DNA from 4 places in the Nocardioides baekrokdamisoli genome. Region 3 is predicted to be linked to each of the others. Evidence: predicted binding sites of a transcription regulator. Region 3 holds the regulator's gene; each other region holds the start of a gene.

Region 1 (3,560 bases), 1.3 Mb from region 3:
CCTTGCGCTGGGCTGGCGTGAACAACCGTTGCGCACGACCCAGGTCCAGCACCTGCGACCTGCCTCCCAGGACAACAGGAATGATCTCGGCGGTGCAAGCCAATCGGCGTGCTTCGGCGGCGCTGAGTCGTTGGTCGGAGTCGAGCCCGCCGATCGACGCGGCACCCAAGTCGGTGCGGAGGACGGCCAGTGGGACGGTCACCATGACGGTGGTCGCGTGACCACCGTGCTTCGGCAGTGTGGCCGGATTGATGTGCTCGAGGAGGTCGCAGAACGCCCGGCCCAGCAACTGATCGGCACGGGCAGTCTCGCCGTCGAGCTTCCGGGGCTGGGTGAACGCCTCCACGTACGTCCGGAGCCGCTGGGCGGCCGACGCCGGGATGACGCCGCTGATCGTTGAGGTGCCGTCGTACCGATCCAGGATTCGCAGGGACGTCTTCTCCCACGCCGACCGTTCCTCCCGCAAGAGCGCCTTCGCTTCGGCCGCATCTGCCGCGTCTGGATCGACCACCGCTTCCAGATGGCGAGCCACGCGAGAGAGCGCCTTGGGGGAGAGGGTAGGAGCCTGATCCACCAGCGCCGCCTCGGCACGATCGCGGAGTTCGGCGGTCACATCGGAGGGGAGTCCGTCGAGGGCACGGACGATGATCCCGGCTTTGGCAACATCGATCACACCCTCCGCGAGCGCTGCCGACACGATCGGCGCGGACTCAAGCGACCGACCGAGCTGAAGCGAGCGACGTACGGCATGGACGTCGTCGTGCGCCTCGTGCGCCAGCCAGGCGGCGACGTCCCGCGCGCCCGCGTCGAAGGCCACATCGTCCGCTGCCGCCAGCAACCTTGCCTGCAATGAGGCCGCGGAGGCCAACGCCTCGCGGATCGCCAGGAGGGCGGCCGCCTTGTCCTTCGTCGGCATGAACGTCGGATCGAGGTCGGCGACATCGATGAGTGCGGAGCGGACCGTACGCGCACACGCCAACACCGGGTGGGTGTGATGCGGGTCGTCCATGGCAGCTCCTCGAGTTGCCACAACTTTACCGCCGGCCACCGACAAAAACGAACAAATGTTCGAATAGGTGGTGAGATGAATTACCGAGCCGCGCGAACCGTCTGACCACGCCGCGTCAATGCCGGATTTCGCGTCAACCCCGGTCGCCGGGTAACGTTCTCCAACGGCTGGCCGACGCTCTTTCGAGGGCCGAAGTGAGCCATTGGGATATGGTGTAATTGGCAACACTACGGTTTCTGGTTCCGTCATTCTAGGTTCGAGTCCTGGTATCCCAGCCACATTGAACGGCGACTCCTGCGAGTCGCCGTTCGGCGTTTCCGGGGGTCGCACGCCGCGACGGTTAGAGTCAGGCCGTGCCCGAGGATCCCGCCCCCACCCGCCTGTCGCAGCGCGTACGCGATCGTTTGCCGATTGCCGCGGTCCTGACCGGATCGCTCGTTCTGTACACGTGGAATCTCGCGGTGAACCAGTGGGGCAACACGTACTACAGCGCCGCGGTCTGGGCGGGCTCGCGCAACCTGGAGGCGGCGTTCTTCGGGTCCATTGATCCGCACAACGCGATGTCGGTGGACAAGCCGCCGGCCGCGTTCTGGTTGCCCGAGATCCTGGTTCGGATCTTCGGCCTGCACAGTTGGACGCTGATGCTGCCGAATGCTCTTCTCGGCGTCGCCACCGTCGGCATGGTCTATCTGATCGTGCGCCGGGTGGCGACCGAAAGAGCTGCCGTCTTCGGTGCGATCGTCACCGCGCTCACCCCGGCGGCTGCGCTGATGTTCCGTTACAACAACCCGGACGCATTGCTCGTCTTCCTGCTGGTGACGGCTGGCTACGCCACGATCCGCGCCATTGAGACCGGTGCGCGACGCTGGCTGATCACGGCGGGTCTGCTGGTCGGGTTCGGAGTGCTGACCAAGATGCTGCAGGCCGGACTGGTCGTGCCGGTCTTCGCTCTGGCCCACCTCGACCTCGCCCCGGGGACGGTCAAGCGCCGACTCGTCGACCTGCTCTGGGCCGCCGCGGCGATCATCGTCGGGTGCGGCTGGTGGTTCGCTATTGTGGCGCTGACCCCGGCGGGTCATCGCCCCTTTATCGATGGCACCACCAACAACTCGATCATCGATCTGGTCTTCGGCTACAACGGCTTCGGTCGGCTGACCGGCGGATCCGGCAACGAGGGTGCCTCGAACGGCCTCATCTCGATGTTCCGACTGACAGGCCGGAACGCGTTGCCGATGGTGTCCTGGTTGGTGCCGGCCGCAGTGCTGCTCGGTCTGGTCGCCCTGGTCAAGGTGCGGCGGAGGCCGCGGACGGACCCGCTGAAGGCGGTGCTGCTGATCGCGGCTGGCTCGATGGTCATCAGCATCATGTTCTTCATCCTGATGGGGGGCATCTACCACGACTACTACATGGTGGCCGTCGTGCCGTGGCTGGCCATCACGATCGCCGTCGCCGCACCTGTGGCCGGGCGGCGTGCGGTCGCCACCGCGGCGGCGGTCTCTGCAGCCTGGGCATATCACATCCTGCAGCGGGCGCCGATGACAGACTACCGCGTGTTGGGCTGGCTGCTGCTCGTCGCGGGGCTGGGAGTCGCGGCCGTGGTTCTCATCGGCCGGGGCCGGGTCGCCGCTGGCGCCATGGTCGCTGCCGCGGTCCTCGCGGTCGTCGGGCCGGCGGCGTACGCGCTGCGCATTCCGGCCCACGGGTACGCCGGGTCCAACGCAGTCGTGACGCCGTCCATCGGTATGGACATCGCCCTGGACCGACCCGAGATGATGACCACCCACTGTCCGAAGGTCTTCGGGGGCGCATCGCTCCCGATCCCCGGCTTCGGCCAGGCGCCGTCGATCCCGGCGGCGACCGCGCAGGTGCTTCGCAGCGACACGGGATCGCGCCCGTGGGTCGCCGCGACCGTCGGCTCGGAGCGAGCCGCGTCGTACGAGCTCGCCTCGGGCAAGTCGGTCATGGGGGTCGGCGGCTACAAGATCCGTACGCCCGGGATCTCACTCGCCGCGTTCCAGAACCTGGTGAAGCACGGGCAGGTCCGCTACTTCCTGCCGGTCTGTGTCTGGCCCGTCGACGAGACGACCTACCTGATCTCGGTGTGGGTCTGGCAGCACTACGCGCCGACGACGGTGGCCGGGATCCCGGTCATCGACTTCACGAAGCCGCGTACGAAGGCGTCGTGAATTTGGGGCGAACTCGTCGCCTCGGCTAATGTTTCCTCTCGTTCGCCGAGTCTGGCGAGCATGTTTTGCCCCCGTTGTGTAGCGGCCTAGCACGCCGCCCTCTCACGGCGGTAGCGCCGGTTCGAATCCGGTCGGGGGTACAAACAGAAGGGCCTCGCTCCGGCGGGGCCCTTCGTCGTTTCTGCGCTTTCGCTGCCGCAGCCACCGAGTAGGTAGCCTCGGCAGGTGGTCGTTGTGTCGGTGGAGCAGATGCGCCAGACATTCGACCCCGCGACGATTGCCCGAGGCCGGGCGTACGTCGCCGAGGGCCGCGTGCTGAAGACCTCCGCGGGGACCGGTCGCGGTCAGACCGTCGTGATGGGAGA
Region 2 (3,560 bases), 450 kb from region 3:
ATCACGACCGCCCGCGGCACCGAGATGTGGCTGACCCTCTGGATCCGGCTGATGCAGTCACTGGGGACGGCGACGTTCAACCTCAAGATCGTCCGCTGACCGTACGCGGGCGCTCGGGTCAGTGGGCGCCCTGCAGGTTGAGTACGACGACGCCGACCACGATCATCGCGATCGCTGCAACCTTCATCAGCGTGAGTTGCTCGCCCAGGTAGAGCACCCCGATAGCGGCGATGGCTGCCGTACCGACACCGGCCCAGATGGCGTACACGGTCGACACCGGCAGGTGCCGGACGACCAGCGAGAGCAGCCAGGTGGAGACGACGTAACTGCCGACCACGACGGCGCTCCAGAGCGGGTCGCGGAAGCCGTTGGCGCGCGGAAGGGCAGCCGTACCGATCACCTCGGTGGTGATCGCGACGAACAACAGGCCCAATGCTCCGAGCATGATCCTTCTCCTTGGTGTAGCGGTCGCTACATGTTAGCGTAGCGACCGCTACATAGACGAGTCCGAGAGGTCAGCGCCATCGCCAGGGACACCGCACGTCGCAGCGTCTGGACCGAGGCTGCGACGGACTACGCGCTCAGCCATGGGCTCATCGGACTGAGCCTCCGCCCACTCGCAGCCGCGCTGGGGACCAGCGATCGGATGCTGATCTACCACTTCGGCACCAAGGATCAGTTGGTCGCCGACGTGCTGCACGCGTCCATCGACCGATCGACGGGTCACATCGCCGCACTGCCACCCTCGGCCGATCTGCGGTCTGCAGTGATCGACCTCTGGGTTGCCGCGCAGACCGCCCCGGTGGACGGGTGCAACCGCCTCTACGTCGAGGCCTCCGCGCTCGGACTGTTCGGCCGCGAGCCGTACGCCAGCGCTGTGCGGGTGGGCAACGAGCGGTGGATGGCCGCGCTCGTCGGCCACCTCACCCGGTCGGGCGTCGAGGAGACGCGCGCGGTCCGAGCGGCCGAACTCGTCGACGCCGCCTTCATGGGCTTCCAACTCGACCTGCCCCTCGACCTGGACCCGGAGGCGAGGCTGCGTACCGTCACCGACCTCGCCGATACCCTCGCCGCACTCCCCTGACCCTGGCGGCTGCCCGCCTCACCCGGTCGCTACCGTCTCCCCCATGGCCGCGCTGCGTCACGTCATCCTGTTCCGCCTCCACGAAGGCGCCGATGCCGACCGAGCCGTGGCTCTGTTGCGCTCGTTCCAGCCTCCCGGCACCACGAAGTGGATCATCGAACGCTCCGTCGACGAACGCAAGGGCGTCGTGATCGTGGAGGACGCGACCTTCGAATCGGAGGCGGCACTGGACGCCTTCCGGGTGTCGGAGGACCACGCCGAGGCGGTCGCCTTCATGAAGGAGAACGCCGACTGGCTGGTCGGCGACTGGTGGGAGTGAGTACGCGGCGATTTGGGTCCTGTGTGCCACTCCCGTAGTGTTCATTTCACCGACGCGGGGTGGAGCAGCTCGGTAGCTCGCTGGGCTCATAACCCAGAGGTCGCAGGTTCAAATCCTGTCCCCGCTACAAATCAGAAGGCCCGGATCACCAGATCCGGGCCTTCTGCCTTTCACCCTCGACCGCGAAATGAGGCCCACCATGGTTGCGAGCCGCTCTGCACGCGAGAGGAAGGCCGCCGTCGAGGCGGGAGGCCTGGCCAGGGTCAAGATCGATCTCGGCGCGGACGATCAGTTCGTCTACAAGATCGCCTGCAGCGAGTGCACCGCGCGCGCCGACAAGCCCTGGTCGACATACCGCGCCGGGCAAGACAACGGCTACATGGCAGCCATGGACCGCTGGATCTTCCACCTGCAGGAACGGCATGTCGGGAGCGTCGCGCCATGCCTGGCGTACGCGGCGGCTGCGCTGCAGCGGCTTGAGGAGGCTCGGGGGCGGCGGGCGCATGGGGGTCCTGCGCCGGAGACACGCGCGACAGTCCGCCCAGGATGACGCACGACTCCGCCAGCATCACAGTTCAACGCACCGTGGCCCACCAGCAGCGATGAAGGCCCCTGTCTGCAGAAACACCGCAAGGAGCCGGTCGGGTTCCTCCAGCGCTCCCAATATCTGGCCAGCAACTGCCTCAGCCTCTCGGCCAATACCCCAATTTGGCACTAGGGTGGCTTAAGATCGCAGGTGATTCGAACACGTGTTCGATACAGGAGATACCGATGGCTACGCATAGCGCGATCGAATGGACCGAAGTGACCTGGAACCCGGTCACTGGTTGCGATCGCGTCGCTGCCGGATGCGACAACTGCTACGCCTTGGCGCTTGCGAAGCGCCTCAAGGCGATGGGCGCAGAGAAGTACCAAAACGACGGGAATCTAATCACTTCTGGCCCAGGTTTCGACGTCACTACCCACCCGAAGTCGTTGGGCGAGCCCTACCGCTGGTCCGGGTCCCGAGTTGTCTTCGTTAACTCGATGAGCGATTTGTTCCACGCGCGCGTTCCGCTCGACTTCATCCGGGACGTCTTCGGGGTCATCCGCGAAACGCCACAGCACACATATCAGGTGCTGACTAAGCGCGCTCATCGACTCGAACGCATCGCAGACAAGCTTGAGTGGCCCGACAACCTGTGGATGGGCGTCTCGGTCGAGTCCGCAGACGTTGTGGACCGAATCGACCATCTTCGCCGGACACCGGCCAAGACGCGCTTCCTTTCCTGCGAGCCCCTCCTGACCGCGCTTCCGGGACTAGACCTCAACTCGATCGACTGGGTGATTGCTGGCGGCGAGTCTGGGCCGCGAGCTAGGCCCATGGCATCCAAGTGGGTTGGGGATATCCGGGACCAGTGCGAAGACGCGGGAGTGGCCTTCTTCTTCAAGCAATGGGGAGGCCGCACGCCGAAGGCGAACGGTCGCGAATTCGAGGGCCGCACATACGACGAGATGCCTCAGCTCACTACCGCGTAAGTCCTGAGGTACTGCTTCGCCTCCTTGGACTCCTCGACTAGCCGCCCGTCCTTGACCATGTCACGCAACACCTTGTGAGCGACACGCTCCTCGACAACGCCGTACATCTCTCCAAAGATCTCGCCGCACTTCTTGATCGGTACGAACCGCTTGGTTCCGCTCGCGATCATCGCCTCGATGTTCGCTCGGATGACAGGATCTGCATCCATGCGGTCTTGTTTCTGCTGGTCCGCGACTGAAATCAACGGCTGCTCAGTAGCCTCACTTTCGAGGAACTCGAGCCAGGCGTACCGCGCCTTCGCCGCAGCGTTCCCAAATAGCCAGAAGCCGTGCGCGTTTCGGGTAAGGAAGACGAGGTAGTAGACCGGCTGCTGCCCTTCCTTTCGATAGACAGGAGCGACGACCCAGCCCATGCTCGCGGCATCGCCGAGACGGCGCGCGTACTCCTCCACCACCGCGTCAGCCGCGATCGACCAGTTGGCCTTACCGGACTCTTCGTAGGCGTCGATGGCAACCCTGCGCCACCAGCGACCGCCACACATCGTGTCGACCGCATCAGTGTTTGCCCTATCGCCAAGTTTGTAGACAAGGCCGGCAGACCTCCGGATTGCGTCGGCACTGATGTTCAGTAGGGCTTCG
Region 3 (3,560 bases):
GCCGCCTGTGGGGCTGTCGGCCGCGGGTGCCGTGAAGCCGTACGCGCCCTTGTAGGCGCCGCTCTGCCAGGTGAATAGGTCGACGAGGAACACATTGATCGACGGCGTGGCGTTGCCGGAATTGGGATCAGCCTCGATCGCCTTGTAGCCCGAGCTTGTGTAGACGTCCTCGGCGTGTTGGTAGGCCGCGACCATGTCGCTGACGAACTGCGAGGTGGCTGCGTTGGCACCGGATGTCGTGTAGTTCACGCAGACGTTGACCGCCAGGCCGACGGTGCACTGCTGGCTGGTGTCGAAACTGACGTCGCCCTGGGGAACCGACGTACGAGCCAGCGGCGCCTTCGGTCGGGCTCCGGAATCCAGGTGGTGCGAGCCGTAGTTGATGAACACCGGCCCCCCGACATTCGGGAGGTGTGGCACCGGCTTGGTCGCAGCCTCAACTGGCGCGCTCAACCCGCCGAGCAGGAGCGAGACCGTGAGCAGCAGGCCGAGGCGACGCATGCCCGAAATCCTATGTCGCGCCACCGACAGAACTGAGCTCCGCGATGGCGGCCCTCGATGGTCAGATGGTGCGCAGAACCGCCGTCACGATGCCGAGGATCGTGGCGTACGTGCCGTCGATCGGGTCCAGTGAACTGTTGTGCGGCAGCAGCCAGGTCTGACCGTTCTTGCGCTGGAACTCCTTGACGGTGGCCTCGTCGTCCAGCAGGGCCGCGACGAAGTCGCCGTTGTTGGCGGTGTTCTGCTGTTTGATGACGATGTAGTCGCCGTCGCAGATGGCAGCCTCGATCATCGAGTCGCCCTTGACCTTGAGCAGGAACAGCTGACCGTCGCCGACGAGTTCCTTGGGCAGCGGGAATACAGCTTCGGTCCTCTCGTCGGCAAGGATCGGGGTGCCGGCCGCGATGGTGCCGACCAGAGGCACGTTCACCGCCGTCGGGAAAACGTCGTAGCCGCTTTCGTCGAACGTCCGCTCGACCGAGTGATCGGGCTCGATGCGCGCCTGTCGGGCAGCCAGCACCTCGGGAAGGAAGACCTCGAGGGCGCGCGGACGGTTCGGGTCGCGACGAATGAAGCCGTGCTGCTCCAGGACCTTCAGTTGGTGCGCGACCGAACTGCTGCTGGTCAGGCCGACCGCGGCGCCGATCTCGCGCATGCTCGGCGGGTAGCCCTTGCGCTCGATGTGCTCGCGCAACGTCGTCAGGATGCGCTGCTGTCGCGCGGTCAGTCCCGAGGCGTCGGCTGGGCCGTCCGGCAATTCGCTGACCTCGCCGAGAAGGTCGCTGGTGTCCTTCGTCATGGAAGCACCGTACGCCGCGAGGACCGGGCCGTTCAAACATCTGTTCGATTCGCGGCGTGTCGGCAGGACGACGGAATTCGAACATCCGTGCGACACGCCGTACGAACGAATGTTCGAAGAAATCCTCGACTCTATCGAACACGTGTTCTATAGTCGTACACATGTTCGAACGATGAGCCGATCGAGATCGACCGACACCTGGGCTCCAGAAATTGTCGGTGGTCGCCGATAGACCTCATCCCAGAAGGCAGTTCCTACTTCCCCAGGAGTGATTCACATGAGCGCAATGACGATCGAGTCCGTGATGGTCCGCCCGGCCCGTCCGGCGTTGACGGTGGTTGCTCCGGCGGCCCGCACCGTCCGGCTGACGCGCCGTGGTCGCCTGGTGGTCTTCGTTGCCGTCCTTCTGGGTCTGCTTGCGCTCGCCGTGCTCGGCAGCCAGATCGCCAGCGCGGGAGAGCATGCCGGCGTCATCAGGACGCACACCGTCATGGTCAAGCCGGGCGACTCGCTGTGGAACGTCGCGGCTCGCGCCGCCGGTGACGGCGACGTCACCGCGATGGAGGACCGGATCATGAAGCTGAACGGGCTGAGCTCGGACAGCGTCCAGGCCGGTCAGGTGCTGCGCGTACCTGCCTGACGCACAAGCCGCGTACGCGCTGATTCGACCCCAGGGCGTACGACCGGGGGAAACACGGTGCCGTGAGGCGCCACTGCGAGGGGCGAGCCCGTTCTTGGGGAAGAAACGTTGCCTGTAGGCATATGGCTCGCCGCTCGTGACAAACAGATCGGCCCTTGTTTGCCGCCAAGGCGGGCAAGGGTCGTTCTGCGTTCCGGCGGGCCGATCGTCTGGCAGATTGTGCATGGTGCGCGACCGACGTGTAGCCCATCGCCTGGGCTGGATCCGACGGCGGCGCAACCCGCTGCCTGGCCTCGGCAGTGGCTACCGCGCGTGGGGCACGCTCCTGTTCTTGCTCGTCATTCTGTTCGGCGGCGGTGTCGGCGGGCTCGCTCGCGGCCACGACACCGTCGGTTCCGTCGCCTTGCTTGTTGGTGGGATCGCGCTCGTTGGACTGTTCGCGGCATACGTCATGCGACCGGTTGGCAAGCCTGGGGCGATCAGGGCGTCACGCACTCATCGGGCCTGACTGCTGAGGACTCGTATGCGGCTCGATGTGTTCTGACGACGTATGAGGTACGTCGCCAGAACATACGAGGCGTGGTCGGGCGCGGCGTGAGCGAGGGCGACCTTCTGGTCCCGACCTGATGGGGCGTATTGGTGTCAACCGACCTTCATGGGGAAGAAACGGGTTCGCCCCTCGTACGTTTGCCTTCGCGTTTGGACTCCGACACGCCGAAGTTCTCAGCAGGCCTTGCGCCCCTAGTGCTGAAGTCGTAAGGTCACCACTACATCTAGTAGTTACACGGATGTAGTTTTCCACATCTAGTTCACAATCGACCGATCCCCATCCACAGATCAGCCGGAAGAATTCACAGGATTCGCTGGTTATCCACAGGACGAAGATCACATCGGTGGACAAAGCGGTTTCCAGAAACCGAGAGGAGCGAGGTCATGCACTGTCCGTACTGCCGTCACTGCGACACCAAGGTCCTCGACTCCCGTGTCGCCGACGACGGACAGTCGATCCGTCGGCGCCGCGTCTGCCAGGAGTGCGACAAGCGCTTCACCACGACAGAAGTGATGCAGTTGACCGTCCTCAAGCGCTCGGGTGCGACGGAACCCTTCTCGCGCGACAAGGCCGTGGCCGGCGTACGCAAGGCGTGCAAGGGCCGACCGGTCACCGAGGATCAGCTCGCCATGCTCGGCCAGACGGTCGAGAACACGTTGCGCGGCGAGGGGTACGCGGAGGTTCCGGCCCATGAGGTCGGCGTCGCGATCCTGGCTCCGTTGCGGCAGTTGGACGAGGTGGCCTACCTCCGATTCGCGTCGATCTACCGGTCCTTCGAGTCCGCGGCCGACTTCGAGGACGAGATCGCGTTGATGCGGACGGAGCGACAGCTCCAGGCAACACCCGCCCCCTAGGGGCACACAGACCGCCCAGGTCGGCCGTGGGGAAGCGTGCCGACCTGGGCAACCACCAGCAATGCAGTTCAGATACGAAGTTTGAGATCCAGGGGAGAAGACATGACGGAGACGGTGAGCAGCGCGACGAGCGCGGCCCAGGGTTCAGGCGCGGGGCTGACGATCGAGCGGATTTTCTCGACCGAGGGTGTGCACCCGTACGACGAGATCAACTGG
Region 4 (3,560 bases), 1.0 Mb from region 3:
CTTGCCGGCCAATTCGTGGCGTGACCGAGCCTGACCGGTCAGTTGGTCGAGAAGGATCTTGCGGGCGACGGCTTCCGCGTCTGCTTCCGGCAGCACTCGCGCCGGGTCCTCGGGAAGTTTCTCCTCCGCTGCCCGCGACCTGCCGATCACGGCTGGCCGGGCATGAGTGAGGTCGGCGTTGCGGGCTGACGCCAGCCAGGCGTCAACGCCCGCGGCGGCGTCGCCGAACCACTCAGGTCCGGACGACGCCGCTGACGAGTCAGCCACGGCTCAGAAGTCCTCGACGCCTGCCGGCTGGGCGGCAACCTCGGCAGGCGCGTCCAACGTCGCACCGATGCCGAGCTTCTCGAGGATCTTCTTCTCGAGTTCGTTGGCCAGGTCCGGGTTGTCGCGCAGGAAGTTGCGGGCGTTCTCCTTGCCCTGACCGAGCTGGTCCCCTTCGTACGTGAACCACGCGCCGGCCTTGCGGACCAGCCCTGCGTCGACACCGACGTCGATCAGGCCGCCTTCGCGGCTGATGCCCTTGCCGTACATGATGTCGAACTCGGCCTGCTTGAACGGCGGCGCGACCTTGTTCTTCACGACCTTGACGCGGGTGCGGTTGCCGACCATGTCGGTGCCGTCCTTCAGCGTCTCGATGCGACGCACATCGAGACGGACCGAGGAGTAGAACTTCAGCGCACGACCACCGGTCGTCGTCTCCGGCGACCCGAACATGACACCGATCTTCTCGCGAAGCTGGTTGATGAAGATCATGGTGGTGTTCGAGTTGTTGAGCGCACCGGTCATCTTGCGCAGCGCCTGCGACATGAGTCGCGCCTGCAGACCGACGTGACTGTCACCCATCTCACCCTCGATCTCGGCGCGCGGCACGAGCGCCGCAACGGAGTCGATGACGATCAGGTCGAGGGCGCCGGAGCGGATCAGCATGTCGGCGATCTCGAGCGCCTGCTCACCGCTGTCCGGCTGGCTGACCAGGAGGGCGTCGGTGTCGACGCCCAGCGCCTTCGCATAGTCGGGGTCGAGCGCGTGCTCTGCGTCGATGAAGGCGACCACGCCGCCGGCTCGCTGGGCGTTGGCGACCGCGTGCAGCGCAACGGTCGTCTTGCCGGAGGACTCGGGACCGTAGATCTCGACGACACGGCCGCGCGGAAGGCCGCCGATGCCGAGCGCGATGTCGAGGGCGACCGATCCGGTCGGGATGACCTCCAGCGGAGCACGGGTGTCATCGCCCAGCCGCATGACCGAGCCCTTGCCGAACTGCTTCTCAATGTTTGCGAGCGCTACGTCGAGCGCCTTCTCGCGGTCTCCACCAGCCATGATGTGTCCTGCCTTCGTACTGTTCGGTCGGGTGTTTTTTCTCGTTGTCATCGCTGGAAGGACGCTAGGTGTGGCCACCGACAATTTCGAGCGTCGATCCGTCTCCTGTGGATAACGTACCCGAACGTTTGTTCGAATCACGCCGAAGAATCGGCGTGTCGTGGGGTCAGTTCAGCGCTGGTTCGCGGGGAGACCGAGGGTCTCGTGGACCGCGCGCCAGACGTACTTCGGCTGCTCGCCCGACGCCAGCGCCTGCTGGACCGTGAGTCCGCCGAGCTCGGCGATCACGTGCTGCGACGCCCAGACACCGGCGTACGCGCCACCGAGAGCCTCCTCCATGCGGGACCAGAACTCAGTGACCCTCATCGCTGCCCCACCGGACGCCACTGACATCCCAGAGGTGGTGGACGACGTCGTGCAGGTGATACCGACCGATGGAGTCGACGGTGAACACGCTTCCGTTCGACCTGATCCCGCGCCGATCCCACGCGCCGACCGGGACCGACTCATAGATCCACGCAACGTCGTCGGCGCTCTCAGCGAGCTCGAGCGCAACGACACCGGGGGTCTGGAGGTCGTACCGCTCCTCGCGGGCGGTCTCGTCCTGGTCCCAGTTCGCGAAATGCGGCTCGTCCTCAGTGACCATCCGGGTCACGCGCATCGAGAAGATCCGATGGACGTCGCGCAGGTGGCAGCCGTACTCGAGGACCGACCAGGTCCGGGCGTCAGGACGAGCGACTGCATCGTCGACGGCCAGATAGGGGAGGAATGCGGCAGTCGTCTCCCGCAGGTGTGCGCCCAGATGGGCGACGTCCACCGCGGCGGCGACGAAACCGCACTCGGCGCAGGGCTCCGTGACCACCCAGGTCCAGTCCTTGGTGTCCGGCTCGATCTCGTCGTACGGCTCGCTCATCGGTGCCACCCTATGTCGATGAACATCCGCGTTGGGAAGAAGGGCACCACTGTTCATCTGGGCCTGTGGGACCGCGACGGGACTGCCATCACCCGACGCGCGTGCCGACGCAAGAACTTCACGAACGCAGGGCGTTTCCTGCCGACGGTCGATCCGGTGACCTGCAAGGTGTGCGTACGGCTTCGCGACGAGTCGCCCGGATGGCTGGTGCGCGCGGCGTACGGCAACGACCCGGCCACTGCAGCCCTTGCGCAGGGCAACGCGGTCGTCCTCCCGCACGATGTCCCGTTGGCATGGTGCGCACGATGCGGCGAGCAGTACCCGAAGCCCGCAGGTCGCTATGCCGCCACCGTCGACGGCAACGTCTGCGTCCCGTGCTTCGACCGACTGCGGGGCACGGAACGGTAACTGTCGGTGCGCGGTGCTTGGATGATCTCCATGTCCCTGCACCGCTTCAGCCCCGCGACCCGGGCCTGGTTCGATGCGTCGTTCGTCGCCCCGACGCCTGTCCAGTTGGCGGCCTGGGACGCGATCTCCGCGGGGCAGCACGCGCTCGTCGTGGCACCGACCGGTTCAGGCAAGACCCTCAGTGCGTTCCTGTGGTCGCTGGATCGTCTGCTGACGACCGCGCCTCCGGAGAAGTCCGTGCGCACGCGCGTGCTCTACATCAGCCCGTTGAAGGCACTCGGCGTCGATGTGGAGCGCAACCTCCGAGCTCCCCTGGTCGGGATCGAGCACGCCGCGGCGCGCCTCGGATCGACTGTGCCCCCGATTCGAGTCGGCGTACGCAGTGGGGACACGACGGCGGCGGACCGCAGGAGGCTGCAGACCAGCCCTCCGGACATCCTGATCACGACACCCGAGTCGCTGTTCCTGATGCTCACCTCACGTGCTCGCGAGTCGCTGCGCGGGATCGAGACGGTGATCCTCGACGAGGTGCACGCGGTCGCAGGCTCGAAGCGCGGGACTCATCTCGCGCTGTCGCTCGAGCGGCTGGACGCCCTGCTCCCGGCACCTGCTCAGCGGATCGGACTGTCGGCCACGGTGCGGCCGATTGAGGACGTGGCCACGTTCCTCGGAGGCGCCGCTCCGGTCAGCGTCGTGGCTCCTCCGAGCCACAAGGAATGGGACCTGCGCATCGAGGTGCCGGTCGAGGACATGACCGACCTGTCGCGTACCGAGGAGGACGGCACTACCAACTCCATCTGGCCCCATGTCGAAGAGCGTGTGGCCGAACTGATTGCCTCGCACACCTCCACCATCGTTTTCGCCAACTCACGCCGGCTCGCCGAGCGTCTGACGTCCCGACTCAACGACATGAGCGACT

Evidence for each region. Region 3 encodes LexA, which represses DNA repair genes until DNA is damaged. Its sites were predicted from a motif close to TCGAACANNTGTTCGA; they were not measured.
Region 1: KCTC_RS12145 (HNH endonuclease signature motif containing protein) is a predicted target of LexA. The motif match lies at 1,057-1,072, and genes of this name have one in related genera.
Region 2: KCTC_RS03545 (DUF5131 family protein) is a predicted target of LexA. The motif match lies at 2,145-2,160, and genes of this name have one in related genera.
Region 4: recA (recombinase RecA) is a predicted target of LexA. The motif match lies at 1,441-1,456, and genes of this name have one in related genera.

Annotation. Positions count from the first base shown of each region.
Region 1 is NZ_AP019307.1:2,481,881-2,485,440, forward strand. Features, by position in the region: gene KCTC_RS12145 (HNH endonuclease signature motif containing protein) at 1-1,009, opposite strand, end outside; tRNA gene KCTC_RS12150 (tRNA-Gln) at 1,213-1,287, shown strand; gene KCTC_RS12155 (ArnT family glycosyltransferase) at 1,363-3,195, shown strand; tRNA gene KCTC_RS12160 (tRNA-Glu) at 3,263-3,335, shown strand; gene KCTC_RS12165 (DEAD/DEAH box helicase) at 3,421-3,560, shown strand, end outside.
Region 2 is NZ_AP019307.1:740,901-744,460, forward strand. Features, by position in the region: gene KCTC_RS03515 (NADPH-dependent F420 reductase) at 1-99, shown strand, start outside; gene KCTC_RS03520 (DMT family transporter) at 119-445, opposite strand; gene KCTC_RS03525 (TetR family transcriptional regulator) at 524-1,084, shown strand; gene KCTC_RS03530 (Dabb family protein) at 1,128-1,403, shown strand; tRNA gene KCTC_RS03535 (tRNA-Met) at 1,457-1,530, shown strand; gene KCTC_RS03540 (hypothetical protein) at 1,603-1,953, shown strand; gene KCTC_RS03545 (DUF5131 family protein) at 2,175-2,921, shown strand; gene tcmP (three-Cys-motif partner protein TcmP) at 2,903-3,560, opposite strand, start outside.
Region 3 is NZ_AP019307.1:1,186,019-1,189,578, reverse strand. Features, by position in the region: gene KCTC_RS05740 (MXAN_6640 family putative metalloprotease) at 1-501, opposite strand, end outside; gene lexA (transcriptional repressor LexA) at 563-1,300, opposite strand; gene KCTC_RS05730 (LysM peptidoglycan-binding domain-containing protein) at 1,578-1,940, shown strand; gene KCTC_RS05725 (hypothetical protein) at 2,167-2,448, shown strand; gene nrdR (transcriptional regulator NrdR) at 2,874-3,344, shown strand; gene KCTC_RS05715 (vitamin B12-dependent ribonucleotide reductase) at 3,447-3,560, shown strand, end outside.
Region 4 is NZ_AP019307.1:156,686-160,245, reverse strand. Features, by position in the region: gene KCTC_RS00650 (regulatory protein RecX) at 1-267, opposite strand, end outside; gene recA (recombinase RecA) at 271-1,323, opposite strand; gene KCTC_RS00640 (DUF3046 domain-containing protein) at 1,492-1,686, opposite strand; gene KCTC_RS00635 (DinB family protein) at 1,673-2,233, opposite strand; gene KCTC_RS00630 (hypothetical protein) at 2,252-2,641, shown strand; gene KCTC_RS00625 (Lhr family ATP-dependent helicase) at 2,663-3,560, shown strand, end outside.